4 regions of the Streptomyces sp. 7N604 genome follow, and region 1 is predicted to be linked to each of the others. Evidence: riboswitches for the same ligand, from Rfam matches in the RefSeq annotation. Region 1 holds a riboswitch; each other region holds the start of a gene.

Region 1 (7,327 bases):
GCCGAGGACCGTCAGCCCCTGCGGCGCGACCACCACCGGCTCCAGCTCGACCCGGACGACCTCCGGATGGTCGTCGACGAGCCGCGAGACGCGCAGCAGCAGCTCCTCCAGGGCGGCCGTGTCGACGGGCTGGGAGCCGCGCCAGCCGAAGAGCAGGGGCGCGGTCCCGATGGACCGGATCAGCTCGGCGGCGTCACGGTCGGTGACGGGGACCAGCCGGTGGGCGGTGTCGCCGAGCAGCTCCGAGGGGGCGCCCGCGAGTCCGAAGGAGAGCACGGCTCCGGCGGCCGGGTCGATGGCGGCCCGTACGACGGTGTCCACGCCGCGCGGCGCCATGGCCTGGACGACCGGCCGCAGCTCGTCTGCCTTGCCGAGGTGGTCGGTGAACTCCTGGTGGGCGCGGCGCAGCGCGGTCTCGGTGGTCAGGTCGAGCCGGACGCCGCCGAGGTCGGCGCGGTGCCGCAGGTGGGGCGCGGTGGTCTTGAGGGCGACCGGGTAGCCGAGCCGGGCGGCGGCCGCGGCCGCGGCGTCCGGGTCGGGGGCGGGGAGCGTGGGCCGTACGGCGATGCCGTAGCGGGCGAGCAGGCGCGCCGCGTCGTCGGGGGCCAGCGGGCTGCTGCGGGGCACCGGGCCGCTGCCGGGCTCGCTCGGGGCCCGCGTGTCGCCGTCCCCCCCGACCCCGAGCAGGGCGTCGATGTCCGCCCCTGCCGCCGCCTCCTCGATGTCCTCGTACTCCGGCACCCGCCCCGGCTCGGCTGCCTGCCGCCGCCACTGCGCGTACCGCACGGCCTCGGCGAGGGCCCGCACCGCGCGCTCGGCGGCGGGGTAGGTGGGGATCCCGGGGGCGCCGAGAGCCTCGGCGAGGCCCTCGATCTCGAGGTGGACCACGGCCACCGGCTTGGCCGCCCCGCCGTCCGCGACCGCCTGCCGGAGGGCCGCGGCGAGGGCCCGCCCCTCCGCCGGCCGGTCGGCCTCCGTGGCGGCGTCCTCGCCGGCCCAAGCGGCGTCCTCGCCGACCCAGGGGATCGCGTTGACGACGACCGCGTCGCAGATGTCGTCGGCCAGGGCGGCGGCCACCGCCTTGCGGTAGTCGTCGGGGGTGGCGGCGGTGGTGAGGTCGCGCGGCCGGAGCGGGCGGAGGCGCTCGGTCAGGCACGCGTCGTACGTCAGCAGCCCGAGGGACTCGGAGTTGCCGAGGATCGCGACGCGCGGCCCCGCGGGCAGCGGCTGCCCGGCGAGCAGCAGCCCGGCGTCGGCGAGCTCGGTGACGGTGCCGACGCGGATGACGCCGGCCTGCCGGAGCAGGGCGGAAACGGTGGCGTCGGGGATACGGGTGGTGGGCACGGTGTGGCCGGTCGGCGCGCTGCCCGTGTGCCGGGCGCCCTTGACGACCACGACGGGCTTGACGGCGGCGGTGCGCCGGGCGAGCCGGGTGAACTTCCGCGGGTTGCCGATGGATTCGAGGTACATCAGGACGACGTCGGTGTCCGGGTCGTCGTGCCAGTACTGCAGGAAGTCGTTGCCGGACACATCCGCCCGGTTGCCCGCGGAGACGAACGTGGAGAGCCCGATCTGCCCGGCGCCGCGCCGGTACAGCCCGGAGAGCAGCGCGATGCCGATGGCGCCGGACTGGGTGAACAGGCCGAGCCGGCCGGCCCGGGGCAGCTCGGGCGAGAGGGAGGCGTTCAGCCGTACGGCCTCGGCCGTGTTGAGGAGACCGAAGGCGTTGGGCCCGATGATCCGCATGCCGTACGAGCGGGCCTGCCGGACGAGTTCGCGCTGCCGCTCGCGCCCCGCGGGCCCGCTCTCCGCGTAGCCGGAGGAGACCACGACCAGGCCTTGCACGCCGTGCTCTCCGCAGTCGGCGACGACCGCGGGCACATGCTCGGCCGGTACGGCCACGACGGCCAGGTCCACCTGCTCGCCGATGTCGTGGACGAAGCGGTGGGCCTGGACGCCGGGGCCCGGGAGGTCGGGTGCGCCGAGCACCGCCCCGCCTTCGGGGAAGGCGTGGTTGACGGCGTGCACCCGCCCGGTGAAGCCACCGGCGAGCAGGTTGCGCAGCACGGTGCGGCCGACGCCGCCGGGCCTGCGGCTGGTGCCGATGACGGCGACGGAGCGCGGGGCGAGGAGCCGCTGCACGGAGCGGGCCTCGGCGCGCTGCTCCCGGCCCCGCTGGACGGCGAGGGACCGGTCGGTCGGCTCGAGGTCGAACTCCAGGCGCACCACGCCGTCCTCGAAGCTGCGCTGCTGGGTGTACCCGGCGTCCGTGAACACCTTGATCATCTTGTTGTTGGCGGGCAGCACCTCGGCGGCGAAGCGGCGGATGCCGCGCTCGCGGGCGACGGCTGCGATGTGCTCGAGGAGGGCGGAGGCCACGCCGCGGCCCTGGTGGGCGTCCTGGACCAGGAAGGCGACCTCGGCCTCGTCGGCGATATCGGGAGAGGTCGCGAAGCGTCCGTTGACGGTGGCGGTGGGCGACGGGCGGGAGGTGGCGGGCCGTCCGTCGGCGTCGATCCGGTCGTAGCGCACGGTCGCGATGAAGTCCCCGCCGACGGTGGCCGCGAGGCCGACCCGGTCGACGTAGTCGTGGTGAGTGAACCGGTGCACATCGCGGTCGGAGAGCCGAGGGTACGGTGCGAAGAAGCGGTAATACTTCGACTCGTCCGAGACCTGCTCGTAGAAGCGCACCAGGCGCTGCGCATCGTCCGGAGTGATCGGCCGGATCTGTGCCGTGCCGCCGTCACGCAGCACGACGTCGGCCTCCCAGTGGGCCGGGTAGGCGTGTTCCGGCGTCGTCTGCATGGGGACAAGCGTACGGGCGCGGGGCGGAGCGGAGCACTCCGTGCGCCGTGAGAGACTGGACGGAACTACTGGTCTAGACAACGTCGGGAAACCTGACACGACCCGAAGGGCAGCACCATGGTTGAGCGCCGCGTCACCGTCGGCTGGAACGAGGGCCTGCACGCCCGGCCTGCTTCGATCTTCGTCCGCGCGGCGACCGCCGCAGGCGTCCCCGTGACGATCGCCAAGCCCGACGGCAACCCGGTCAACGCCGCCTCCATGCTCGCCGTGCTCGGCCTGGGCGCCCAGGGTGGCGAGGAGATCGTTCTCGCGTCGGACGCCGATGGCGCCGACATCGCTCTGGACCGTCTGGCCAAGCTGGTCGCCGAGGGTCTCGAAGAGCTTCCGGAGACTGTCTGAACCGTCCGGACCCGACTCGGCGAAATACGCAAACGAGCCGCGGTGGACCTTTATGGCCACCGCGGCTCCGTCGTTCGGAAGTCGCTTTTCTTTTCCGCGCGGAATTCGCCCCTCGTTGTATACGGGAGTTCTGTTAATTCTGCGCGCTCAATCTGTTTACGGAGTGTTTCGAAGTTCTCACATGGCCCGGGCGGCGCAGCCGGTAGCCCGCGAGGGAGCGCTCGGTGTGCACGGTCATCAGGGCACGCGCGCGGTCGGCGTCGCCCCGGGCCACCGCGTCGGCTATGGCCGCGTGTTCCTCCCAGGAGTCGGCGGCCCTGACCGGCGCGTCCGACGCGTACACCCAGGTGATCTTGCGGCGGACCTGGGTGAGCAGGGCGGCGAGGCTGGGGCTGCCCGAGGCCTGGGCCAGGGTCTCGTGAAACCAGCCGCCCAGCGACCGCAGATCCGCCAAGTGCCCGCGGCGGGCGCGCTCCTGACCCAGCCGCACGAGCCCGCGCAACACCTTGAGGTGCGCTTCGGTACGGCGCTGTGCGGCGCGCGCGGCGCCCAGCGGCTCCAGCAGGGCACGGATGTCGAGGAGGTCGGCCGCCTCCTGCTCCGACGGCTCGGCGACGCAGGCTCCGGCATGCCTGCGGGTGGTCACGAAGCCCTCGGACTCCAGGGTGCGCAGGGCCTCGCGGACCGGGACGCGGGAGACGCCGTAGCGGCGGGCCAGGACCTCCTCGGTCAGTCTGCTGCCGGGGGGATGCACGCCGGAGACGATGTCGTCCCGGATCGCCTGGCACACCGCGTGCGCCGGAATGCGGCCCGTGGCCACCGCATCGCCGTTCACATCCGACCCCGCATAGCCGGTCCTCCGCTTTAATCCCCGTGAAACATGCTCGATCGCTGCTTGTTCAGGGACTCTATTGCAATGCGGTGGAATTTCCGACGGGCGGGGCCGGAACATGGATATCTTTTGGCCAGAGCGGCTGTGAAACAGGCCACGAAACGGGTCAGATACGCACTCCGTGCGAGCGGAGATAGGCCACGGGGTCCATGTCGGAGCCGTAGTCGGCGGACGTACGGGCCTCGAAGTGCAGGTGCGGACCCGAGGTGTTGCCCGTGCTGCCCGACAGGGCGATCCGCTGCCCCGGGGTGACGCTCTGGCCGACGGAGACGCGGATCGCCGACAGGTGGCCGTACTGCGTGTACGTGCCGTCCTTCATCCTGATCACGACGTTGTAGCCGTACGCGCCGGCCCAGCCCGCCTCGACGACGGTGCCCGCGCCCACCGCGCGTACCGAGGTTCCGGCCGCGGCGTGGAAGTCCACGCCGGTGTGGGCCCCGGAGGACCAGGCGCCGCCCCCCGCCCCGTACGCGGTGGAGATATAGCTGCCCTCGACCGGCAGCACGAAGGCGTTCAGCCGCTTGCGCTCGGCCTCGCGCGCCGCGCGCTCCTTTCTGGCCCTGGCCTCCGCCGCCCGCTTCTTCGCCTCGGCCTCGGCCCTGGCTCGCGCGGCGGCCTCGTCGGCCGCGGTCCGCTGGGCCTGCGCCTGGGCGCTGATCGTCTCGGCGAGCGAGTCGTCCAGGACGATCGCCTGGCGCAGCCCGGTCTGTTCGGCCTCGGGCGGCTGAGCGGGCGCGGCGAGCGCGGAGCCCGAGGCGAGGGAGGCCACGACGCCAGTGGTGGCGAGGGTGGCTATGCCTGCGATGTTCGCGCCCGAGCGGACGAGGCGGCTCGGACGGCGGTGCTTCCCGGTGGCACGGGTGAACGACGCCATGCGGCGGCGGTGCTCCTTTCCTTCCTTCTCGCCTACCGGGTTAGCTGACGGGTTCGGAGCAGGAAGGTCTCCTACGGGCCCCTCCGCCAGGAGGCGCCCGATTCACCCCAGGGACTCACAGTTCGGGTCCCCGGCTCCCCTGGCTCGCGCCGTACGGGGACTCGGCGATGACTGCCCGGGGCCGCGGGTGCGGCGCGTGGTCGGCCGGACAGCCGGACCGACGCTAAACGGGACATCTTTCAATCGCCAAAGAAATCAGGGCGTTTGTAGCCGACACCACACAACAAACGGCCGACTCATCAACAAACCCGGGCATACGGAAGTACCCCGGAGCAACGGACGCTCCGGGGTACTTCGTCACTCCCGCGAGAGAGCTTGACGCGACGTCAGCCGGTGACGACCTTCACCTCGCCGATGCCCAGGGCCCGTACGGGCTCCTCGATGGCGGACGCGTCGCCGACGAGGATGGTGACCAGGCGGTCGGACGGGAAGGCGCTGACGACCGCCGCGGTCGCCTCCACGGTGCCGGTGTCGGCGAGCCGCGCGTACAACTGCCCCTGGTAGTCGTCCGGAAGATGCTGCTCCACCTGGTCGGCGAGGGTGCCCGCGACCGCCGCCGACGTCTCGTACTTGAGCGGGGCGACGCCGACGAGGTTCTGCACGGCGGTGTCCCGCTCCGCGTCCGTCAGGCCCTCGGCCGCCAGCGTGCGGAGGACCTTCCAGGCGTCCTCGAGCGCGGGGCCCGTGGAGGCGGTGTCCACCGAGCCACTGATGGCGAGCAGGGACGCGCCCGTGCCGTCCGGGGCCGAGCGCAGCACCTGGCCGAAGGCGCGCACGCCGTAGGTGTAGCCCTTCTCCTCGCGCAGCACCCGGTCGAGACGGGAGGTGAGGGTGCCGCCGAGGCAGTAGATGCCGAGCACCTGGGCGGGCCAGACCCGGTCGTGGCGGTCCGGGCCGATACGGCCGATCAGCAGCTGGGTCTGGACGGCTCCGGGGCGGTCGACGATCACGACGCGGCCGGTGTCCTCAGCGGTCACCGGCGGTACGGGGCGGGGCGCGGCCGTGGTGCCGGTCCAGGCGCCCAGGGTGTCGCCGAGGACCGCGGCGAGGTCGATGCCCGTCAGGTCGCCGACGACCACCGCGGTGGCGGTGGCGGGCCGGACGTGCGCCTCGTAGAAGGCCCGTACGGCGGCGGCGTCGATGCGCTCGACGGTCTCCTCGGTGCCCTGCCGGGGCCGGGACATCCGGGAGGTGGCCGGGAACAGCTCCTTGGAGAGCTCCTTGGCGGCGCGGCGGGCCGGGTTGGCCTGCTCGTGCGGGATCTCGTCGAGGCGGTTGCGGACCAGCCGCTCGACCTCGCTGTCCGGGAACGCGGGGGCGCGCAGGGCGTCGGCGAGCAGGCCGAGCGCCTTGGACAGCCGGGAGGCCGGGACCTCCAGGGAGACGCGGACGCCGGGGTGGTCGGCGTGCGCGTCGAGGGTGGCGCCGCAGCGCTCCAGCTCCGCTGCGAAGTCCTCCGCGGTGTGCTTGTCGGTGCCCTCCGACAGCGCCCGCGCCATGATCGTGGCCACGCCGTCCAGGCCCGCGGGCTCGGCGTCGAGCGGCGCGGCCAGGTTCACTTCGACGGCGACGACCTGCTGGCCGGGGCGGTGGCAGTGCAGCACGGTCAGGCCGTTGGCGAGAGTGCCGCGCTCGGGGGCCGGGAAGGCCCAGGGCTTGGCGATCCCGCCCTGCGGCTGCGGGTGGAAGGTCATGGTGGGGCCGGCGTCGCTCACTGGGCCGCCTCCTGTCCTGCGTTGTCGTCGGCCTGGCTGTCTGCGGGTGCTGTCGGCTCGTAGACGAGGACCGCGCGGTTGTCGGGGCGCAGCCGGGCGGCGGCCACGGCCTTGACCTCGTCTGCGGTGATGGCCAGGAGCCGGTCGACGGCGGTCAGCGCCAGCTGGGGGTCGCCGAACAGCACCGCGTAACGGCAGAGCTGGTCGGCGCGGCCGCCGACGGTGGCGAGCTGGTCCAGCCACTCCCGCTCCAGCTGCGCCTGGGCGCGCTCCATCTCCTCCGGCGTCGGGCCCTTCTCCGCGAACCGGGCCAGCTCCTCGTCGACGGCGGCCTCGATGTCCGGGACCTCGACGCCGCCGGAGGTCTTCACGTCCAGCCAGCCGAGCGAGGGGGCGCCGGCCAGCCGCAGCAGGCCGAAGCCGGCGGCCACGGCCGTACGGTCGCGGCGCACCAGGCGGTTGTGGAGCCGGGAGGACTCGCCGCCGCCGAGGACGGTGAGCGCGAGGTCGGCGGCGTCGGCCTCACGGGTGCCGTCGTGCGGGAGGCGGTAGGCGGCCATCAGGGCGCGGGCCGGGACCTCC
Region 2 (7,327 bases), on a different contig from region 1:
GATGGTCACCCACGAGTCGCGCGGCAGGCTCATCATTGTGGTGCCGTTGTCGCCGGTGTGCAGCACGATCATCGAGTCGGTGCGGCGGCCCTCGGCCGAGCCGGTGTGCAGGTCGTTCTTGTCCTGGTTGGAGAGGCCCTCGCGACTGTCGGAGCCCACGATGAGGTAGTTGGTGCCCTCGCCACTCGGGCTACGGTCCCCGACCTTGGCGAGGTCGACCTCGCGGTCGAGCTTGAAGTCGGCCCAGACGTACGTGCCGATGGACGTGACGAGGATCACCAGGACCAGGACGATCAGCGTCCGCATGATCCGGCGGCCCCGTCTGCGGCCGCCGTGGTCGTCCTCCGCCTCCGGGCCTTCGGCCCCCGGGCCGTAGGAGTCGTAGGAGTCGTAGGCGTCGTCGTTGCCCCACGGACCGCCGGTGCCGACCTGGTGCGGGATGCCGGGGTGGACCTGGCCGCTCGGCGCATGGCCCGCGGCCGGCCACCCCGGGGACGACTCGGGTGTCAGCAGCGGCGGCGGTGCCGAGCGCTGCCGTGGCAGGTGTGCGCCCTGCCGCAGGTCGTACCCCATGGCGCGCGTCGGCTCCGCATCACCGCCGCGCCGGTTTCTGTCGGTCAAACCGTCCGGCCAATCTCTCATAGGGGAGGAGTCTGCATGGTTACCGGCGGTCCACCCCAAGGATCCGGAGATCTGGTCCGAAAGTCCTGAGTTGTGGGCCTGGCACGGTGTCAGGCTCCTTGGGCGGGTCGCAACGGACCGCGCCCCTTGCTCACTTCGACGACAGGCTCTTGTACGCGACCGGTCCGCGGATCAGCTCGGCGGCCGAGCCGGAGCGCTGCATGCGGTGCCACTTCAGCCGGGTGCCGAGCAGGGCGCTGACCACGGACTGGATGATCACCAGATACATCAGCTGCCGGTAGACGAGGAGTTGGAACGGCATCGCCCACAGCGTTCTCAACCGCTCGCGGTCCAGCCGCAGCGCGTATCCCGCGCCGGCCATCTGGACGACGAGGAAGACGAGCCACACCCCGACCGATTGCACGGGGTCGAGGAAGAGCGCCCCGTACAGCGCGAAGACATCGACGACCGGCGCGAGCAGCGGCAGCAGGACCTGGAAGAGAGTGAGATACGTCAGCCCGCGGCGGGCGAAGCGCCCGGCCGGGCCCACCTCGCCAAGGGCACGGCGGTGCTTCCACATGGACTGGAGCGTGCCGTAGCACCAGCGGTAGCGCTGCCGCCACAGCTGACCCAGCTTTGTGGGAACCTCGGTCCAGGCGATGGCGGACTCCTCGTAGACCACCCGCCAGCCCGCCCGCCACAGGGCCATCGTGAGGTCGGTGTCCTCGGCGAGGGTGTCCTCGCTGACACCGCCGACGCCGAGCAACGCGTCCCGGCGGAACGCGCCGATGGCACCGGGGACCGTCGGCATGCACTCCAGCACCTCGAACATCCGGCGGTCGAGATTGAACCCGAAGACGTATTCCAGGTGCTGCCATCTGCCCAGCATGCGGCGCCGGTTGGCGACCTTGGTATTGCCGCTGACCGCGCCGATGGCCGGGTGAGCGAGCGGCTGGATGAGCCGGTACATGGCGTCCGGCTCGAAGACGGTGTCGGCGTCGACCATGACCACGATGTCGTATCTCGCATAGGCCAGGCCGGTGTTGAGCGCGGCGGCCTTGCCCGCGTTGGGCTGACGGATCACCTGGACGCGGGGATCGTTGATCCATGTGGCGATGTCCGCCGTCCGGTCCGTCGACCCGTCGTCGATCACGATGATCTGCAGATACGGGTGTGTGGAGGCGAGGAGCGAACGGACGGTGCCCTCGATCCCCGCCTCTTCGTTGTACGCGGGTACGAGGACCGTCACCGGCTCGTTGACCTCCCGCAGCCAGGGCGAGCCGGGGCGGAAGCGTTGGAGACGACGGACATGGGTACGGGCGAGGACGACGAGCATCACCAGCCGCAGGAGCGCCAGCCCGCCCGTTATCCCGAGCACCCAGGTCATGGCGCTCACGAAGGCGTGCCCGAGGGTCTGGACCCAGATCAGGCCTCTGCCCTGCCCGCGGTCGATGGCGGACACCGGCGCGTTGGCCGAGGGCATTCCGAGCCCGGCCGTCACGGTGGTGAACTCCTTGACGTTCCGGTCGCCCAGCAGCTTTTTCGTCTCTCTGTACGCGGCGTCGGTCTGGGTGTACTGCCGGATCAGGCCCTGCGACGGCTTCCGGTACGGACCGTCGGCGGCGACCAGCAGGTAGCCGTCTGCGGCGGCGCGCCGCGCCGCCCTCCACTCGCCGCCGCACATCGTGTCCGCCTGGGTGGTGTTCGGCAGCCGCAGCAGCGAGGTGCTGACTCCTGCGCTGCCCGCCAGCGCCGTCTGCGTGAGCGACAGCTCCAGCCGGTTACGGAAGGCCGATACCGAGCCCAAGTCGGTCTTGTTGTAGGTGAACGAGCCGATCTCGTGGCCCTCGGCGCGGATCCGCCGCACCAGGTCCGGTTCCCGGGCGGCCTGGGCGCCGGAGAGGAAGAAGGTGGCGTGGGCATGGTGCTTGCGCAGCAGGTCGAGCAGGCGCGGGGTCCACACGGGGTCGGGTCCGCTGTCGTAGGTGAGGGCAACGGTACGTGCGGGCATGGCTGCCGTCTCCACCTTGTCCCCGGTGATGCGCACCACCGGGTCGCCGGTGTCCGCGGCCTTCGGTACGGGTTCGGTGCAGTCGCGCTTCGTCTGCGCTTCGGCGACCGCGTGGGTGGTCCAGCCTTCGAAGAGCAGGGCGGCGGCGACCGCGGAGAGGACCAGGATCAGCAGGAGCCAGTGCCCACGCGGGTCACGGTGCTGCGCGTGCCGAGGACTCACCTGACAGTGCCTCCACGCGGGGACGGGTTGGCTCTGACCAGGGCTGCCCTGGTCCTTCCATGGCCGGGGAGACTGGTTGTTGCCGGAGCCGCCGTGGTGGCTGTGGGGGGCGGCGAGGCGTCGGCCGGCTCGGCCGCCGGGCGTGCAGTGGAGGTCGGGACGGAGGAGACTGTGGCCACGACGCGGGCAGGGGCCGTGAGGTCTGCCGAGGGCTCGGACCCAGGACGGTCGCTGTCCGTGGTGGACGGCTCGACGGTCCTGGGCGGCTTCTTCTCTACGTGCTGTTGCAGCACCCCGGAGAGCGCGGCGACCAGCAGCAGCAGATAGCCGGTGCAAGCGGCTCCGACAGCCATGGCCGCGTACCACAGGACGTTCCTGCGCCGACTGGAAGCGTCGACGAATATCTGGCGATTTCGATTATCCCGCCGTATGCGGCTTCTGCTTGCCTTACTCATGCGGCGCGAGTGTAGCCAGTTCTCCGAACGGGCGCGTGTCGGAAAGATCTTAAGCGCCCGCCTATGCCCCCGCTTTTCCGCCCTCCACCCTTCATGGGGTACAAGGCGATATACCCATCCGAACCGCTCGAAGCGCACCGGGCGCTCTTCGTCCGCCCGCGGAGCCTCTCCTGGCGGATGCAGAAACGTATTTGACGGGTGATCAGCTGACGATCGCGTGGGATTCCAGCGGCCTCCCTTGCGGTGATCACCACTCTCCGGGCGCTCCCGGCCACCACGCCCAATAGCCGCCACGGGACATGCAGAGTTACCCAATGGCTATGACCTCCAGCACTTCTGATACGCGGCTTAAGGGCCACCTGCACAGACAGCAGAAAGTTGACCGGCCGCGCGCGAGCAAGCCGTTCCGCCGCGACGCCGCGCAGTTATGGGGTGGATTCCTGGGCACAGGAGCATCGTGGAGCAGTTCGTCCCGAAGTGTTGGGCTGATCACCCAAGAAGGCGATGGACCCAAACCGGCCACTCATGTCCCCTGTGTCGGCTTAGGGACCGCCCGCCACGTCGTGGTGTCCTGGCTCGCAAGCGCGTGCACCGGCATCCTCCTTTGCGCGGATATCGTGATTACCCATCCCGAACTCCCAGGTAAAGAAAGTCAGTTGACTCGGATCCGCTTGTGAAGGCCTTGTGTTCGAACACATGGTTCCTCTAGCGTGCTCGGCGTTCGACAACGAACACCGCGTGGCCGGACCGCCGAGTCCTGCCCCTGGCCGCGCGGCAGCACGTCACTACACCGCAGGGCAGGAGTGGGGGACCCACTTTCGCCGTATCGGGCCTTGCGTGCCGGGCGGCTAGGGGTGAAGCCGTAGCAGCACACGGCCGGGCAATTCTCCAGCCCGAACCCGACAGCTCACCTCGCAGGCGTTCGGAGTACGGAGCCACCTTGACGTCTGCAGTTGGACGACACCGCGCCCCACGCCCCCGTCACACCACTCGCCGCCTCGTCAGCCGCGTCAGCGCCACCGGTGCGACCCTCGCTCTTCCGGTCATCGGAGCCGGCACCGCCAGCGCTCTGGACGGTGACAGCGACACCTACACCGTCTCCTCCGGCGACACCCTGTCAACGATCGCGGAGGAACAGGGCATCGAGGGCGGCTGGCAGAAGCTCTACGAGGACAACAGGTCCGTCATAGGCGACGACCCGGACCTGCTCTCGATCGGGCAGAAACTGTCGCTCGACGGCGCAGGCGATACCGGCACGAGCACCGGCGACAACAGCACCGGCACCACGACGGGCACCCAAGCCTCGTACAGCTCGAGCACGGAGGAGACGGCCCCGAGCGCCGTCCTCCCGGTCAGCGGCGGCATCCTGACCGCCGGCTTCCAGGACAGCGGCGACATCTGGTCCAACGGCCACACCGGCCAGGACTTCGCCGTGCCGACCGGCACCACCGTGAGAGCCGCCACCGGCGGCACCGTGGTCTCGGCGGGCTGGGACAACGCCTTCGGCTACGAGGTCGTCATCAAGCACGACGACGGCGAGTACACGCAGTACGCGCATCTGTCACAGATCGATGTGTCACCAGGCGCCACGGTAGGCACGGGCGACCGCATCGCACTTTCCGGGGCCACCGGCAATGTCACCGGGCCCCACCTGCACTTCGAGGTGCGCACTACCCCCGATTACGGATCCGCCGTCGACCCTCTGGACTGGCTGCGGGACCGCGGCGTGGAGACCTGACACCTCACCCCGGATCGAAGATTCCGCCACAGGCTCGGTGCGATGGTCGGCTACGCCCGTTCTCTGTGCGCAGATGGTGAAGGAATGCAGCCCGGACCTGTGCGATCTCAGCCGTAGACAGGGTCACCCCGTCATACGTACGAGCACGGAGCCGGTGGCGGGCCATACCTCCCCGGCGGCGTGCCGGGCGAGGCCGACCGGATTTCAGCGCGGTCGGCGTTGCAATCGGAGAGACGTTGTCGGTGCTGCGCGCTCGGCACCCCACCGATCGTTGCCGATGTTCCGAATGGCCTGGTACCGACCGGGCTGCATTCCCACCTGCCCCAACCTGCTGGATACCTGCGCCCGATGGGCAAATCCAGAACCCGCCACCCCCCTCCCGGCAAGCCCGAGGAGACACGATGAGACCTTTCGCGCTGAACTACGCCCGCCCGGCCGTCCACCCACCCGTCACGACTCCTTATACCTATGAATCCACACGGCAGTTGAACGTCCTGCCCGACGGACGCCCGGCCATCAGCGACCGCGCCCTGCTGCTGGCGACCGGCACCACCGCCTCCACCGCCGGTTCCAAAACGCACTTCGATGACTGACGGGACCATGACGGTGCTCGTACTCACCTGCGCGGAGGACGTGACCGCGGACATGGTGGTGTCCGCCCTGCACGACGCGGGCGTCCCGGTCGTACGCCTGGACCCCGCCGACCTCCCCGGCCAGGCCGCCCTGTCCGCCGAATACGTCAAGGGCGACTTCCACGGATACCTTTCGGCCGATGGTGGCCGTGTGGTCAGCATGAGCGGACTGCGCTCGATATGGATACGAAGACCCGGCGAGCCCGGAGCTCACGCCCTCGAGCAGTCCGCATGGCTCACGGCCGAGTCCACACAGGCCCTGTACGGAACGCTGTACTGCACGGGCGTGCGCTGGATGAACCACCCCGTCGCGGCCGTGCAGGCCCGCTGCAAACCGTGGCAGCTGCGCGTCGCCCACCGCAGCGGCTTCGCCGTACCCCCCACATTGATCACCACCTTTCCGCAGGTGGCACGCGAGTTCGCCATGGAGCACCGGGACCTCGTGGTGAAGTCGGTTTCGGGAGCGCACCCCAGCGACCCGCCGATGGCCCTGCCCACCACCCGTATCGAGCCGGATGCGGACTTCGCGGAAGTCGGGGCCGGCCCCACTCTCCTTCAGCAGCGCGTACCCAAGCGTGCGGACATCCGGCTGACCTGTGTCGGGGACGAGCTGTTCGCCGCCCGAAAGGCATCCGACCCCGACCAGGTGGACGGGCGTTTCACCGACAAGGGCGGTTCCTGGGCCCCCGCCGAGGTACCGTCCCGCATCGCGCAGGCCGTCCGGGCCTACATGTCTCTGGCTCAGCTCGCCTACGGTGCCTTCGATTTCGCCGAGGACGGCGACGGCACCTGGTGGTTCCTCGAGTGCAACCAGGGCGGGCAGTTCGGCTTCGTCCAACTGGAGACGGGCCAGCCCATCGCCGGAGCCGTCGCGGCCTGGCTGGCCCTGCGCACAGCGGGGTGACGCCATGGGGACGCTTCCCAGCATCACCGCCGACGCTCGCTTCGCCGCTGCGGTCGCGCGCCGCGGCTGTGCTCCGCGCACAACCGGTGTCGCCGGAGTCGTCGCCCGCGCCCATGGGCCCGCGACGCCGCGCGTTCGTACCGTCTCTCATCACAGCGCGGCAAACGGACTGTGGTGGAGGATGACATGCACTTTGCGGAGCTGCCCGATGTACGTGCAGGGCAGAGCCCCGATGCCCCGAGCGTCGCCGACGATTCGGTGCGCCTGAGCAATGCCGGCTTCCTGGCGTGGGTCAAGTCGACCGCGGCGTGTTTGCGGGAGCGCGGGATCGGGAGCGGCGATGTCGTGGCGGTGATGCTGTCCAATCGCGTCGAATTGGTGGTGACGCTCTTCGCGGCGTGGCGGCTGGGGGCGGCGGTGACCCCGGTGAATCCAGCGCTGACCGCCGCCGAGGCCGAGTATCAGCTCGCCGACGCCGCCGCCAAGCTCGTCATCGTCCAGGACGGCTGCCCGGCTCTGACCGCGGATACGGTCGATGCGGCCGATCTTCGCAGGGCCGCAGAAGCCGGAGGCCCCCTCCATCCCGCGGCCGAGGCGGGCGAGGCCGACGAGGCCGACGCCCGGCCGGATGCGGCAGCCTACGAACGCGAGGCGCTGGCCCTGCTGATCTACACGAGCGGCACGACCGGAAAGCCCAAGGGCGTCATGCTCTCCCACGCCAATCTCTCGGCGATGTCGAGGATG
Region 3 (7,327 bases), on a different contig from region 1:
GGTCCGCGGCCTCCAGCAGTTCCCTGCGCCGCCGCTCCGTGGCGCGCTGCTGATCATCCCGCTGACTGGTCTCCATGAGGTGTCTCCCCGCCCGTCCGCCTGCTCGTGCACGCGCAACGTAACACCTGGCCACGGGGGGCAACGGGAGGGGAGTGGGGAGTTGACATGTGCTACTGACCGGTAACACACTGCAGTTACCGCAAGTAACAAGCAGGTGGAGGGGACATGGCAGAGTTCACGTTCGAACTCAACGACGACCAGAAGGCTGTCCGGGACTGGATCCACGGCTTCGCCGCGGATGTCATGCGGCCGGCCGCCGCCGAGTGGGACGAACGCGAAGAGACGCCGTGGCCCGTCATCCAGGAAGCCGCCAAGATCGGCCTGTACTCCCTCGACTTCTATGCCCAGCAGTTCTTCGACCCGACCGGGCTCGGCATCCCCATGGCCATGGAGGAGCTCTTCTGGGGCGACGCGGGCATCGGCCTGTCCATCGTCGGCACCGGCCTCGCGGCCGTCGGCGTCCTGGCCAACGGCACCGAGGAGCAGGTCGGCACCTGGATCCCCCAGATGTACGGGGACGCGGGCGACGTCAAGGTCGCTGCCTTCTGCTCCTCCGAGCCCGACGCGGGCTCCGACGTCGCCGCCATGCGCACCCGTGCGGTCTACGACGAGGCCAAGGACGAGTGGGTGATCAACGGCACCAAGACCTGGGCGACCAACGGCGGCATCGCGAACGTCCACGTCGTCGTCGCCGTCGTCGACCCCGGGCTCGGCTCCAAGGGCCACGCGTCCTTCATCGTGCCCCCGGGCACTCCCGGCCTCTCCCAGGGCCAGAAGTTCAAGAAGCACGGCATCCGGGCCTCCCACACCGCCGAGGTCGTCCTCGAGGACGTCCGCGTCCCCGGCCACTGCCTGCTCGGCGGCAAGGAGAAGCTCGACGAGCGCCTCGCACGCGCGCGTGAGCGGGCGAAGGCCGGCGGCGAGCGCGTGAAGAATGCCGCCATGGCCACCTTCGAGGCCTCACGTCCCGCCGTCGGCGCCCAGGCCGTCGGCATCGCCCGCGCCGCGTACGAGGTCGCGCTGGAGTATGCGAAGACCCGCGTGCAGTTCGGCCGCCCGATCATCGACAACCAGGGCGTCGCCTTCCAGCTGGCCGACATGCGCACACAGGTCGACGCGGCCCGCCTGCTGGTGTGGCGCGCCTCCTGGATGGCCGCGGCGGGCAGGCCCTTCACCTCGGCCGAGGGCTCGATGTCCAAGCTGTACGCCGGGGAGGTGGCCAAGTCGGTCACGGCCAAGGCAATGCAGATCCTGGGCGGCAACGGCTTCACGCGTGAGTACCCGGTGGAGCGTATGCACCGGGATGCAGCGATATACACCATTTTTGAGGGGACGAGCGAGATCCAGCGTCTGGTCATCGCCCGCACCCTCTCGGGCATGCCCATTCGCTGAGTGCCGCGGTGGGCGCACTGCGACGCCCGTGGACGGATCGCCGGATCAGGCCGCGGGCGGCGCGGCGTCCGCGTACGGGTTCGCGGGCTGCGGGACGCGCCGCACGCCGGCCGCGTCGAGCGCAGCCGCGGCCGAGGGCGTGCCCACCGTGCCCACGGGATGCCAGGTGCCGGTGACGGTGACCCATGCGTCGGCCGGCGGGGGAGCGGTGCCGAGCATCCGGACCTTGACCGACTGCGAGTCGGCTGCGCAGCAGCTCAGCACCAGTCGGGTCAGGTACCAGCCGCCGCTCTTGCCCGGCGTGACGAAGCCGGTCATCGAGACCGTACGGCCCTCCAGGCTCCGGCCGGGGTCCTGCCGCGCCCGCGAGCTGAAGTCCGACAGGGGCATGACGAGCGGGGACCCGCCGGGCAGCGGGGAGAACCGCCCTCCGTCCGCGACCGCTGTGTCGCTCTCCCGCGCGGCGGTGTACGAGCCGAGGGCGGGCGGCGTGAAGAACAGCAGGGTGATCGCGGGGAGGAAGAGCAGCCAGGCGATCCGCGGGCCTTTGCCATGATCGTGCCCGTGCCCGTGCCCGTGATCCGCGTCGGCGTCCCCGTCGGCGTCGTGGGCATCGGACGGGGCAGCGGGCTTGGCGAAGGGGAAGCCGTCCCGAGCCGCGCCCACCGTCCCCAGGACGACCAGCAGCACGCCCGAGACGATCAGCAGCGGCCGCAGGCCCTCCTTCACGTACCGCAGATACACCTCGCTGAAGAGCGAGATGTGCAGCACTCCGGCGCCCGACAGCAGGAGCAGCAGCACCTGGACGTTCCGCCTCACAGCACCCACCACCCGGTCAGCGCGCTGCAGGCGACGGCCACCACGGCGGTGGCCGCCGAGAACCGTACGGCGAAGGCGCGTCCGAAGGTGCCCGACTGCAGGGCGATCAGCTTCACGTCGACCATCGGCCCGACCACCATGAACGCCAGCCGGGCAGTGGGGGAGAACCCGGTCAGCGACGCCGCGACGAAGGCGTCGGCCTCCGAGCAGACGGCGAGCACGATCGCCAGCGCGGCGAGGAAGATGACGGAGAGCCAGGGCGATCCGGCGAAGGTGTCCAGCACGGAGCGCTCCACGGCGACGTTGAAGGTCGCCGCGGCCATCGCCCCGAGCACCAGGAAGCCGCCGGCGTGCAGGAAGTCGTGCTGGAAGCCGAGCCGGAACTCCTCCCACCTGCTGTGTCCCGGCCGGTGCCCGGTCCGGTGCGCCGGCAGCCGCAGCCACTCCGCGCGGCCGAGGCGGATCCAGAGCCAGCCCATGACCGCCGAGGTCGCGAGCGAGGCGAGCAGCCGGGCCGCCACCATCTCGGGGGCGCCCGGGAAGGCGACCGCCGTGGAAGCGAGCACGATCGGATTCACCGCGGGCGCGGACAGGAGGAAGGCCAGCGCGGCCGCGGGCGGCACCCCGCGGCGGATCAGGCTCCCCGCTACCGGCACGGACGCGCATTCGCACCCCGGCAGGACGACGCCCGCGGCGCTGGCGACGGGGACGGCGAGCGCGGGCCGCTTCGGCAGGGCGCGGCTGAAGACGTGCGCGGGGACGAAGGCGTTGATGGCTCCCGAGAGCGCGGTGCCCAGCAGCAGGAACGGCAGGGCCTGCACCGTGATGGCGAGGCAGATCGTCCGCCAGGCCTGCACGGCCCCGGGCTCCGGCCATCCGACCACCCCGGTGGCCGCAGCGGCCGCCACCGCGACGGCGAGCGCTCCGGCCGCGGCGAGCGGCCACGCCCGGCGGTCGGCGCCCGTACGGCGGTCGGGGCGCGTACGGCGGTCGGGGTGCCCCGCGCCGGAGCTCGTACGGGATGGATTCGCACCGGCTTCCGGCGGCGCCTGTGACCTGGTGTCGATCAGCTCTTCCGCTCTCTGCACTCCGACTCCGCAAGATCCGCGACCGGGGGTGATCACGATAGCCGCGGGAGAGGGCCCGGCTGTGGCGCATCTCCGGAACTTGGTCCGTATTCATCCGTTTCGCCGGGTAGATTCTCGTGCGGCAAAGAGGCTTCTAATGCCTGCAATCCGCCAAAGCTGAATTCAGATACCAAATCGGACAATTAGTCGGCCGGTGACCCATCTCACAAAGACCGCCGGTTAAATGTGACTTCGCGCACTCGAATGGCGGCGATTTTCCCAACTTGGTTACGTACTGCCCACTGTGAGAGCCGTTCAGTAGTAATGCCTATTGCTCTGGGACCAAGATCGGCAGCGCAGCGTGACGCATTACCGAGTCGATCTGTTCAATGGCGAATCAGGCGAATGCACGCCACTTGTGGCGAAGAAATGGATGTGTTTACTTTTCCGCTGCCTGCCCATCGAAAGGGGCGGGCGCCCTGTTGCCGGAGCGCCGAGTCCTGCCGCCGGCGGAGGGGGAAACGACAACGCACCACGGCAGGAGCGGGGGAACCAAAGGTAAGTGCCGTACCGCGCTCGGCGTGGTCCGGCTTGGGGTGAAGACGTGCCGCAGCGCTCGCCGCTGCGTAAGTCACGGCCGGGCAACTCCAGCCCGAACCCGACAGCTCACCTCGCAGGCGTAGGAGAGGAAGATCCCTATGTCTGCACGCGGACGTCATCGCCGCTTCAAGCCCGGCCGGATTTCCCGGGCCACTTTCGCCGCCGCCGCAAGCGGCGCCGGTATCGGTCTGTCCTTCATCACCGCCGGCCAGGCGAGCGCCGCCTCCGTCGACACCTGGGACAAGGTCGCGGAGTGCGAGAGCACCAGCAACTGGAGCATCAACAACGGCAACGGCTTCTTCGGAGGCCTGCAGTTCACGCAGAGCACCTGGGAGGCCTTCGGCGGCACCGACTACGCCGAGCGCGCCGACCTGGCCACCAAGGACCAGCAGATCGCCGTCGCCGAGAAGGTGCTCGACACCCAGGGCCCCGGCGCCTGGCCCGTGTGCGGCCCCAAGGCCGGCCTGGCCAAGGGCGGTCCGGCCCCCGCGATCTCCACCGGCGGCGAGCAGGCCCAGGGCAAGCCCGAGACCAAGCCCGCCCCGGCCCCCGCCGAGGACAAGGCCGACACGGCGGACAAGGGCGCGGCGAAGCCCGAGTCCTACACCGTCGTCAAGGGCGACTCGCTCTACAAGATCGCCACCGCCAAGCACATCGACGGCGGCTGGCAGCGGGTCTACCAGGACAACCGCCAGGTCGTCGGCGGCGACCCGGACCTGATCCACCCGGGCCAGAAGCTGGCCCTGGGCGGCGGCAAGGCCGAGGCCGCGCCGCAGCAGCAGGCCCCCAAGCAGGAGGCTCCGAAGAAGCAGGCCCCCAAGCCCGCGGCGCCCAAGGCTCAGGCCCCCAAGCAGGAGGCCCCGAAGCAGGAGGCCAAGCCGGCTTCCGAGCAGAGCGCCTCCGGCTTCACCGCCCCGGTCTCCGACCCGGCCCTCGGCACGCCGTACCACCAGGCCGGCTCCATGTGGTCCAGCGGCTACCACACCGGTGCCGACTTCCCCGTGCCCACCGGCACTTCGGTGAAGTCCATCGGCCCGGGTGAGGTCGTCTCGGCGGGCTGGGGCGGCGCGTACGGCAACCAGGTCGTCATCCGCCACACGGACGGCAAGTACAGCCAGTACGCCCACCTGTCCTCGCTGTCCGTCTCGGCCGGCCAGGCGGTGACCGGCGGCAAGCAGATCGGCCTGTCCGGCTCCACCGGCAACAGCAGTGGCCCGCACCTGCACTTCGAGGTGCGGACCGGCCCGGACTACGGCTCGGACATCGACCCGCTCGCCTACCTGCGTGCGCACGGCGTCAGCATCTGACACGGGTCGACGCGGCCGGAGTCTTCTCTCCTGACTCCATGAGGCGCCCGCTCCCCGCTATGCCGGGGGGCGGGCGCCTTCGTCGTGCTGTGCCGGTGTGGACACGGGGATGGATACGAGGGTGGATACGGAAGACGGGTCATGAGCTGCGGCACAGGGCCCGGATGAGATCACCGTGCCGCGGGTAGCGCGCGGCCAGCTCGTCCGCCTCGCCGCCCTCGTAGTCGGCGGGGAGGAACCCCGGGGCAAGCGTGCATCCCAGGAGCGCGTGGCTGCCGCCGGGCCGCACCCGCGCGCCCATCCAGGTGCCGCCCGGCACGACGTACTGGATGTGCTGCCCGGCGCGCACGTCCTGGCCGAGCACCTCCACCCGTGATGCGCCGTCCGGCTCCAGGAGCAGCAGTTCCACCGTGTCCCCGAGGTAGAAGTGCCAGACCTCGTCGTGCGGCAGCCGGTGCATCGCGGAGAAGAGGTCGTTCTGCGCCGACAGCAGGAAAAGGATCGCCGTGCCCTCGGGACGGCCTCCGGACTGCGGAGGACCGGCCCACGTTTCGCGGAAGAGACCGCCTTCCAGGGGCAGCGGCTCCAGGCCGTACATCGTGGCGAGTTCCTCGGCCGAGGGAATGGGATTCCTCATGTGCTGCCTCCGCATCGTGGTCCGGCGTAACGGAACTGATTGTTCACGGGCTTGCGAAGTGACAGCGTTTCATGGACCGTACCGGACTTGGATCTTCCGGAAAACGAGGCTCTTGTGGCGGGCGGAATGCCCGCCCTAATCTTGGCGCGGCCGCGCAGGAGAGGAAGCGCTCTATGCCCGCACGTGGACGCCACCGCCGGTACCAGCCGAACCGCATCTCCCAGGCATCCCTCACGGTCACCGCGGGCGGCGCGGGAATGGCTCTGCCGCTGGTCGCCGTATCCGGGGCCGACGCAGCACCCGTCGACACCGGGGACCATGCGCAGCGCGCCGACCTCGCCGCCAAGGCCCGGCAGTTAGCGACAGCGGCCAGCGAGCACAGGGCCGGCGAGCACCGGGCCAACGGGCACCGGAAAGAGCTCCCGAACCGTACAAAACCCGAGTCCTATACGGTCGTCAGCGGCGACACACTCTTCGCCATCGCCCGCGTACGGGACGTCGACGGCGGGTGGGAGCGGCTGTACGAGGACAACCGCGAGGTCATCGGCGGCAACCCGGACCTGATCCACCCCGGCCAGAAGCTCGTCATCGAGGAGAAAGGCGGGCAGGCGCGGAAGCCGGCGAAGGCGGAGCGGCCGGAGAAGTCCGGCAAGCAGTCCGGCTCCTCCGCAGCACTGGACTTCATCGCCCCGGTCGCCGACACCACCATCGGCACGCCGTACCGTGCCTCGGGCTCCGGCTGGTCCAGCGGCTACCACACGGGTGTCGACTTCCCCGTCTCCACCGGCACTTCCGTACGTGCCGTGGCGAGCGGGCAGGTGGTCTCGTCGGGCTGGGGCGGCGCGTACGGCTACCAGGTCGTCATCCGGCACAACGACGGCAAGTACAGCCAGTACGCGCACCTCTCAGCGCTCACTGTCCGCGAGGGGCAGCCGGTCAACGGCGGACAGCGCATAGGCAGGTCCGGCTCGACCGGGAACACCACCGGTCCGCACCTGCACTTCGAGGTGCGGACCGGCCCGGACTACGGCTCGGACATCAACCCGCTGGCGTATCTGCGCAGCAAGGGTGTCAGCATCTGACGGTCGGGGTGAAGCGACGGGGGGGAAGAAGCCCTCCGGCCCCTAGCCCTTGAAGGCCCGTCAGGCGAGCGTCAGGCCGCCCGGACGCGCCTGAGCGCCAGTACGGCGTTGTGCCCGCCGAATCCGAAGGAGTTGCTCAGGGCGAGGTCACCCGACTCCGGCAGCGGGCGCGGAGCCCCGGTGACCACGTCGAGCCCCAGGCCCTCGTCCGGCTCCTCGCACCCCACGGTGGGCGGTACCACCCCGTGATGCAGCGTCAGCACCGCGGCCACGGCCTCCACACCGCCCGCCGCGCCCTGCAGATGCCCCAGCGCGCCCTTCGGCGCCGTGACCGGCAGCTCCGCGTCGTCACCGAAGACGGTC
Region 4 (7,327 bases), on a different contig from region 1:
AAAGCGGCGAGCTAGAGCTTCTCCACCGGCGCGTAGCGCAGCAGCAAGACCTTCGGCTTTTCGTCGCCGAAGTCGATCGTCGCCTTCGCGTCGTGTCCGCTGCCCGTCACCGACATCACCGTTCCCAGTCCGAACTGGTCGTGCGTCACGCGGTCGCCGACCGCCAGCGCGATCACCGGCCGGTCCGTCGCCCTGCGCGTCGCGAAACCGCTCGGCCCGCCCGCCCTGGAGCGCGAGGACGCAGAGGACGACGCGGACGGCGAAGTCGACAGCAGGGAACCCAGCCCGGCCGTCGCCGAAGCCGACGGCGTCGACGCACCCGTACGCCGCCACTCCACGAACGTGTCCGGGATCTCCTCCAGGAACCGGGACGGCGGGTTGAACGACGGCTGGCCCCATGCGCTGCGCATCGTCGACCGCGTCAGATACAGCCGCTCCCGCGCGCGCGTGATCCCGACATAAGCCAGCCGGCGCTCCTCCTCCAGCTCCTTCGTGTCGCCGAGTGCGCGCATGTGCGGGAAGACCCCGTCCTCCATGCCGGTCAGGAAGACGACCGGGAACTCCAGGCCCTTGGCGGTGTGCAGGGTCATCAGCGTGATGACGCCGGTGCCTCCCTCGCCCTCGTCCTCGTCCGGGATCTGGTCGGAGTCGGCGACCAGGGCGACCTGCTCCAGGAATTCGGGGAGCGTGCCCGGGTTCTCCTCCGTGCGCTCCTGCTCGAACTCCAGCGCCACGGCGGCGAGTTCCTGGAGGTTCTCGATCCGCGTCTCGTCCTGCGGGTCGGTGGAGGCCTGGAGCTCCGCCAGATAGCCCGTGCGCTCCAGCACTGCCTCCAGCACGGTCGCCGGTCCCGCGCCCGATTCGGCGATCGTCCGCAGCTCCTCCAGCAGCGTGTTGAACCGCTTGACCGCGTTCGCCGACCGCGCCGCCATGCCGTACGCCTCGTCGACGCGGCGCAGCGCCTCCGCGAAGGTGATCTTCTCGCGCAGCGCGAGCGCCTCGATCATGGCTTCGGCGCGCTCGCCGATGCCGCGCTTGGGGACGTTGAGGATCCGGCGCAGCGGCACGGTGTCCTCGGGGTTGGCGAGCACCCGCAGGTAGGCGAGGACGTCGCGGACCTCCTTGCGCTCGTAGAAGCGCACGCCGCCGACGACCTTGTACGGCAGCCCGACCCGGATGAAGATCTCCTCGAAGACACGGGACTGGGCGTTCGTACGGTAGAAGACGGCGACGTCGCCCGCCCTGGCCTCGTCCTCGTCCGTCAGCCGGTCGATCTCGTCGGCGACGAACTGCGCCTCGTCGTGCTCGGTGTCCGCGACATAGCCGGTGATCGCGGAGCCCGCCCCCGCCTCCGTCCACAGGTTCTTGGGGCGGCGGTTGGCGTTCCGCTCGATGACGGCGTTCGCGGCGCTGAGGATCGTCTGCGTGGAGCGATAGTTCTGCTCCAGCAGGATCGTGGTGGCGTCGGGGTAGTCCTCCTCGAACTGGAGGATGTTGCGGATGGTCGCGCCGCGGAAGGCGTAGATCGACTGGTCGGCGTCGCCGACGACGCACAACTCGGCCACGTTGAGATCGGGCGCGGTCTCACCGGTCCCCACCAGCTCACGCACCAGCGTGTACTGCGCGTGGTTGGTGTCCTGGTACTCGTCCACCAGCACGTGGCGGAAGCGGCGCCGGTAGTGCTCCGCGACGTCCGGGAACGCCTGGAGCAGGTGGACGGTGGTCATGATGATGTCGTCGAAGTCCAGCGCGTTGGCCTCGCGCAACCGCGACTGGTACAGCGCGTACGCCTCGGCGAGGGTCTTCTCGAAACCGTCGCTCGCCTGCGCCGCGAAGTCCTCGTCGTCGATGAGCTCGTTCTTGAGGTTGGAGATCTTCGCGCTGAAGGACTTCGGCGGGTAGCGCTTCGGGTCGAGGTCGAGGTCGCGGCAGACCAGGGACATCAGGCGCTTGGAGTCGGCGGCGTCGTAGATGGAGAAGCTGGAGGTGAAGCCGAGCTTCTTGCTCTCCCGGCGCAGGATGCGGACGCAGGCGCTGTGGAAGGTGGACACCCACATCGCGTTCGCCCGCGGCCCGACGAGCTGCTCGACGCGCTCCTTCATCTCGCCCGCGGCCTTGTTGGTGAAGGTGATCGCGAGGATCTGGCCGGGGTGCACGCGGCGCGCGCCCAGCAGATACGCGATGCGGTGCGTCAGCACGCGGGTCTTGCCGGATCCGGCGCCGGCGACGATGAGCAGCGGAGAGCCGGTGTGGACGACGGCGGCGCGCTGCTGCTCGTTCAGCCCCTCGAGCAGCGCGGCGGGGTCAACGGCGGGCCGCGGGGCGCCGTTGCGGTAGTAGCGCTCCCGCGCATCCTGGTCGGCGCCAGCGTCGAAGCGGCCCCCGAAGAGGTCGGCCGGGATCTCCTCCGGGCCCCTGTCCTCGGGCGGCGGGGGCGGGTGTTCCTCGCCGGGGTGCCCCGAGTGGCCGGCGTGGCCGGAGGGACCCATGTGGCCAGGGTGACCCGGCCCCGGGAGTCCGGCCGGGGGCTCTGCCGGGTGCTCGAGGTCCGCCAGGAAGCTGTCGTCAAAGAGGCTGCTCATCGTTCACCGAGTCTAGGCCGCGGGGCTGACAGCCCACGCCGGTTCCCGCCCCTCCGCTGCGGGAGGGGCACATTTCGCCCTAAACGATCGCGCCGCAGAAAGGTCACGAAAAGGTTTCGGGCATATCGAACATCAGCCTTCACAACCGCCCCACACGTTGGCTACCGTGCTCGCTCAGGCGGCCCGATCCCCCTGCCGGCGACCGCGTCGGCACGGGCAGCCTCCGCCGAGTCCGGCGCTGCCCGAAGGACGTCCCGAGGACGCCCGAAGGCATCCGGAGCCGGGGACCCAACGTACGACCGGGGTGAATCGGCCCCCGCACGCACGCGTGTCAGAGCGTGGCGGCGCGCGGTGGCCGTAGGGCAGCCTTCCGATCGCCCGAACCCGACAGCTAACCCGGTAGGCGGTCCACGGAAGGAGTCGCGCGCCTTGGCGTCGCACCGCAAACGGCGGACTCGAATGTTCACGTCCCCCGGTTCCGGCCGCGCGGCCGTCGGACTGACGACCGCGGCCCTCGCCTCGGTCAGCCTGCTCTCCCAGAGCGCGCAGGCCGCGCCGGACGAGCCGAAGCAGAGCATCGAGGAAGTCCAGAAGAAGGTCGACGAGCTCTACCGGCAGGCCGGCACCGCAACGCAGCAGTACAACCAGGCCAAGGAGCGCAGCGAGAAGCAGCGCACCAAGGTCGACCGGCTGCTCGACGACGTCGCGAAGCGGACGGACAAACTCAACGAGGCGCGGCGCATGCTGGGCAGCTACGCGGCCGCGCAGTACCGCAATGGGGGCATGGCCTCGACGGCGACGATGATGCTCGCCGACGACCCGCAGAGCTACTTCGACCAGGACCATCTGATGTCCCGGATGACCGGCCGGCAGCGGCAGGCCGTCGAGGACTTCCAGACGGAGCAGGAGGCCGCGTCGAAGAAGCGCGCCGAGGCCGCCGAGAGCCTCGCGTCGCTGACCGAGTCGCAGAAGGAGCTCCGCACCACCAAGGAGTCCGTGCAGGGCAAGCTCTCGGAGGCGCGCGAGCTGCTGTCGAAGCTGACGGCCGAAGAGAAGGCGCGGCTGGCGGAGCTCGAGCGCAAGCGGGAGGCCGAGGCCCGGCGCAAGGCGGAGGAACTGGCGCGGCAGCAGGCGGAGAAGGCGCGCCTGGAGCGGGAGCGCCAGGAGCAGGAGCAGAACGACGGCTCCGGTTCGACCGACGGAGGCTCGGACTCGGGTACGGACTCGGGCGCCGACTCGTACGCCACCAAGGCCGCCAAGGCCATCGACTTCGCGCGGGCCCAGATAGGCAAGCCGTACGTGTGGGGGGCGACAGGCCCGAACTCGTACGACTGCTCGGGGCTCACGCAGGCCGCCTGGAAGTACGCCGGGGTCTCGCTGCCGCGCACGACCTGGGACCAGGTGAAGGTCGGCACGCGGGTCGCCACGGAGGACCTGAAGCCGGGCGATCTCGTCTTCTTCTACGACGACATCAGCCACGTCGGGCTCTACATAGGCGACGGCCAGATGATCCATGCACCGAAGCCGGGCGCGAACGTCCGCACCGAGGCGATCACGTACATGCCGATCTACGGCAGCGTCCGCCCGGCATAGCCCACGCGCCGGCACAGCCGCGCGGGAGGGGCCCCGGGAGCGTTCGTGCGCCCCCGCGGCCCGCCCCGCCGGATCGGCAGGTCAGGTCCAGAGGACGGCGATGAAGATGTTGGCGACGGTGAGGAGGCCGACCGTGCCGAAGGCCGCCTTGTCGACCTTCTCCTCGTCCCGCTTCACGTAGACCAGGCCGAGGATGACGACCAGAAGCGCGAGCTTCACGCCTATCTTGACGTTGTTGACGGCCTGGTCGTCGGCCTGGTTGAGGCCGACCAGCGCGACGCCCGTGATCAGCATGGTCAGCGCGCCGTGCAGCATGGCCGGGTTGAAGCGGGCCGTTCCAGCGCTCATTGCCTTCATCTGCGTGAGGAAGCCGCCGAGCAGGGCCGCGATGCCGATGATGTGCAAGCCGACGAAGACACTGATGAGTACGTCCATGCGGCGGAGCGTAGCCGGGCCCGTAGCACCGGTCTCCACCGAGGTGCGCCTCAATCGCCGCTTCGGTCACGGCCGCACCAAGAAGGCGGCAGCACCCGGGAGTTCACCCGCCGCTTCTGTTCAGTGCCGCTCTTAAACGTTCCAATCCCGGTCATCACGACACCTGCCCGTAACACGGAGGTCTAGCGTCCTCCACCGAGGCGCCCCCACGCGCCCCGGTGGCGACCCCCGCACGGCCACCGGAAAGGCAGGAAGGAAGTGACGGCCGCCGTGGCCTCGCACAGGAAGCCCAGGCAGCGATCGCTCACTGGCACGCTCACCGGCACGTTCACCGGCATCACGGGCATCACGGGCATGAGAGGCGGTACCGCAGCCCGTACGGCCGCGACGCTCGCCCTCGCGAGCGCGGCAGGCGCAACCGGCGTCGTCGGCGCCGCGCAGGCCGAGCCCAGCCTCACGCCCGCCCAGGTCAAGGCCAAGGTCGACCGGCTCCACCACGAAGCCGAAGTCGCGACGGAGAAGTACAACGGCGCGAGGGAGAAGACCAGCAGGGCGCAGAAGGAGCTGGACCGGCTGCGCGACAAGGCCGCGCGCAGGTCCGGGCGGTTGAACGCCTCCCGGAACGCGCTCGGTTCGATCGCCACCGCCCAGTACCGCTCGGGCGGCATCGACCCCGCCGTCCAGCTCGCGCTCTCCTCATCCCCCGACGACTACCTCGAGCGCGCCGCCGCCGTCGAGCGGGCGGGCAGCCGCCAGGCCGCCGCGGTCAGCGGCATCCAGCGGCAGCTGCGCGACATCGAGCAGGTACGGGCCGAGGCGGGCGAGAAGGTCGCGGAACTGCGATGCAGCCAGGCCGCGTTGAAGCGACACAAGCACACGGTGCAGGAGAAGCTCCGTGAGGCCGAGGGGCTGCTCGACCGCCTGACGGCCGAGCAGCGCGCGCAGCTCCTCGGCCGGGACGGGCACGGCGCGGACGCCGCGGCGTCCGCGCGCGCGGGCCGCGGCGCCTCGCGCGGCCCGGTCCGGGCGCCGAACGTCCGCGCCGCCACCGCCGTCTCGTACGCGTTCGGTGCGCTCGGCAAACCGTACGTCTGGGGCGCTACCGGCCCGAACGGCTACGACTGCTCGGGCCTCACCCAGGCCGCCTGGAAGGCCGCCGGGGTCTCGCTTCCCCGGACGACCTTCACCCAGATCAACGCCGGGCAGCGCATCTCACGGTCCCAACTCGCGCCCGGTGACCTGGTGTTCTTCTACTCCGGCGTCAGCCATGTCGGGCTGTACATCGGGGACGGCCAGATGATCCACGCCCCGCGGCCCGGCGCGCCGGTCCGCGTCGCCGCCATCGACGAAATGCCCTTCGCAGGCGCGACCCGCCCGGCCTAGCGACCTGCCCCAGGCCACTGGCGGAGGACCACCCTGGCTCTGCCCACGGTCCGCACGACAAGCGACCCAGTTGCAGGGCGATGGAATCGATGCCCTGAATTGACTTTATCGCGGACCGGAAAAACGTCAACTCCCTGCAAAATCCGCAGAGTTGCCGCTAGAATTTACGATTGCCCCCCGGGAACGGAGCGGCGCACGCCGGTAAAGCATTTTACTTAACGGCTCTTGTTCATATTGTCGAATCATTCACCGAATGCCTCACCAGGGTGAATGTGCGCCTCCCGTTGACCTGACGGACATGCCTAACCTGAAAGGACGACACATCTCGAAGGGCGGGGCAGCCCAATTGCTGGGCGAACTCCGCAGGTTGGAGGTCATTCATGTCCGCCATGCAGGAAAGCGAATCTCCGCTGCCGCCGGTTGCCGATGCCATCATCCCGGCGACCGGGTCCGTCGCGGGCGGGACCGCATTCACCATCACCGGATCCAACCTCACCAACGCGACCGTCACCGTCGGCGGCGCGGTGGCCACCGGCATCACCGTCAACGCGGCAGGCACCGTGCTCACCGGCATCACGCCCGCCGGTGTGTCCGGCAACGCAGCCGTCATCGTCACCACCCCCGCCGGCACCACCACCGTCAACGGCGGCTTCACCTACACCACGCCACAGCTCCCACCGGTCACCTTCTCCATCAACCCGGCCATCGGTCCAGTCGTGGGCGGGACCGCGTTCATCATCACCGGATCCAACCTCGCCAACGCGACCGTCACCGTCGGCGGCGCGCCGGCCACCGGCATCACCGTCAACGCGGCAGGCACCGTGCTCACCGGCATCACGCCCGCCGGTGTGTCCGGCAACGCAGCCGTTGTCGTCACCACCCCGGCCGGTACCGCCACCGTCAACGGCGGCTTCACCTACGTGTGATCCCGCGCCTGCAAAGCAGGCGCCCCGGCCGGACCGGCACCTCCCGTGTCGCGCCCGCGCCGGGGCACCTGCCATCGGCGAGGCCCACCGTTCGCTGCCGCCTCGGTAGGGTGAGCCGATGGGTGTCGTAGTCGAACTGATCTCCTACCCGGTCAAAGGGTGCGCCGGCACGTCAATGACCGAGTCGCTGCTGACAGAAGCGGGACTCGCGCACGACCGCAGCTTCATGGTCGTCGGCGAGAACGGTGTGTTCCGCAGTCAGCGACGGGATCCGCGGCTCGCGGTCATCCGCGCTGCGGTCAGTGCGGGCGGCGAGCGCCTTACGCTTCGGGCGCCGGGCGCCGATGTCCTGCGTGTCGACGTGGATCCGACTTCCGCCAGGCGTGACGTGGAGTTGTTCGGCACCCC

The links. Region 1 has a riboswitch for cyclic di-AMP ahead of ACTWP8_RS03255 (M23 family metallopeptidase). Riboswitches for the same ligand answer to the same signal wherever they lie in the genome.
Region 2: another riboswitch for cyclic di-AMP. It lies ahead of ACTWP8_RS10225 (M23 family metallopeptidase); the one in region 1 lies ahead of ACTWP8_RS03255 (M23 family metallopeptidase).
Region 3: another riboswitch for cyclic di-AMP. It lies ahead of ACTWP8_RS04360 (transglycosylase family protein); the one in region 1 lies ahead of ACTWP8_RS03255 (M23 family metallopeptidase).
Region 4: another riboswitch for cyclic di-AMP. It lies ahead of ACTWP8_RS17500 (NlpC/P60 family protein); the one in region 1 lies ahead of ACTWP8_RS03255 (M23 family metallopeptidase).

The regions. Positions count from the first base shown of each region.
Region 1 is NZ_JBQQBX010000002.1:228,804-236,130, forward strand. It holds gene ACTWP8_RS03240 (bifunctional acetate--CoA ligase family protein/GNAT family N-acetyltransferase) at 1-2,805, opposite strand, end outside; gene ACTWP8_RS03245 (HPr family phosphocarrier protein) at 2,923-3,204, shown strand; gene ACTWP8_RS03250 (GntR family transcriptional regulator) at 3,338-4,039, opposite strand; gene ACTWP8_RS03255 (M23 family metallopeptidase) at 4,203-4,970, opposite strand; cyclic di-AMP (ydaO/yuaA leader) riboswitch at 4,986-5,147, opposite strand; gene ACTWP8_RS03260 (M16 family metallopeptidase) at 5,357-6,724, opposite strand; gene ACTWP8_RS03265 (M16 family metallopeptidase) at 6,742-7,327, opposite strand, start outside.
Region 2 is NZ_JBQQBX010000007.1:198,755-206,081, reverse strand. It holds gene ACTWP8_RS10240 (LCP family protein) at 1-642, opposite strand, end outside; gene ACTWP8_RS10235 (bifunctional polysaccharide deacetylase/glycosyltransferase family 2 protein) at 773-2,854, opposite strand; gene ACTWP8_RS10230 (hypothetical protein) at 2,851-3,207, opposite strand; cyclic di-AMP (ydaO/yuaA leader) riboswitch at 4,119-4,246, shown strand; gene ACTWP8_RS10225 (M23 family metallopeptidase) at 4,250-5,047, shown strand; gene tgmA (putative ATP-grasp-modified RiPP) at 5,449-5,640, shown strand; gene tgmB (ATP-grasp ribosomal peptide maturase) at 5,648-6,583, shown strand; gene ACTWP8_RS10210 (class I adenylate-forming enzyme family protein) at 6,770-7,327, shown strand, end outside.
Region 3 is NZ_JBQQBX010000003.1:115,067-122,393, reverse strand. It holds gene ACTWP8_RS04380 (TetR family transcriptional regulator) at 1-76, opposite strand, end outside; gene ACTWP8_RS04375 (acyl-CoA dehydrogenase family protein) at 226-1,452, shown strand; gene ACTWP8_RS04370 (TIGR03943 family putative permease subunit) at 1,498-2,271, opposite strand; gene ACTWP8_RS04365 (permease) at 2,268-3,179, opposite strand; cyclic di-AMP (ydaO/yuaA leader) riboswitch at 3,857-4,033, shown strand; gene ACTWP8_RS04360 (transglycosylase family protein) at 4,037-5,245, shown strand; gene ACTWP8_RS04355 (cupin domain-containing protein) at 5,385-5,882, opposite strand; gene ACTWP8_RS04350 (M23 family metallopeptidase) at 6,056-6,964, shown strand; gene ACTWP8_RS04345 (beta-ketoacyl-[acyl-carrier-protein] synthase family protein) at 7,036-7,327, opposite strand, start outside.
Region 4 is NZ_JBQQBX010000014.1:156,737-164,063, reverse strand. It holds gene pcrA (DNA helicase PcrA) at 12-2,582, opposite strand; cyclic di-AMP (ydaO/yuaA leader) riboswitch at 2,834-3,003, shown strand; gene ACTWP8_RS17500 (NlpC/P60 family protein) at 3,042-4,175, shown strand; gene ACTWP8_RS17495 (hypothetical protein) at 4,257-4,610, opposite strand; gene ACTWP8_RS17490 (NlpC/P60 family protein) at 4,881-5,993, shown strand; gene ACTWP8_RS17485 (IPT/TIG domain-containing protein) at 6,374-6,919, shown strand; gene ACTWP8_RS17480 (MOSC domain-containing protein) at 7,038-7,327, shown strand, end outside.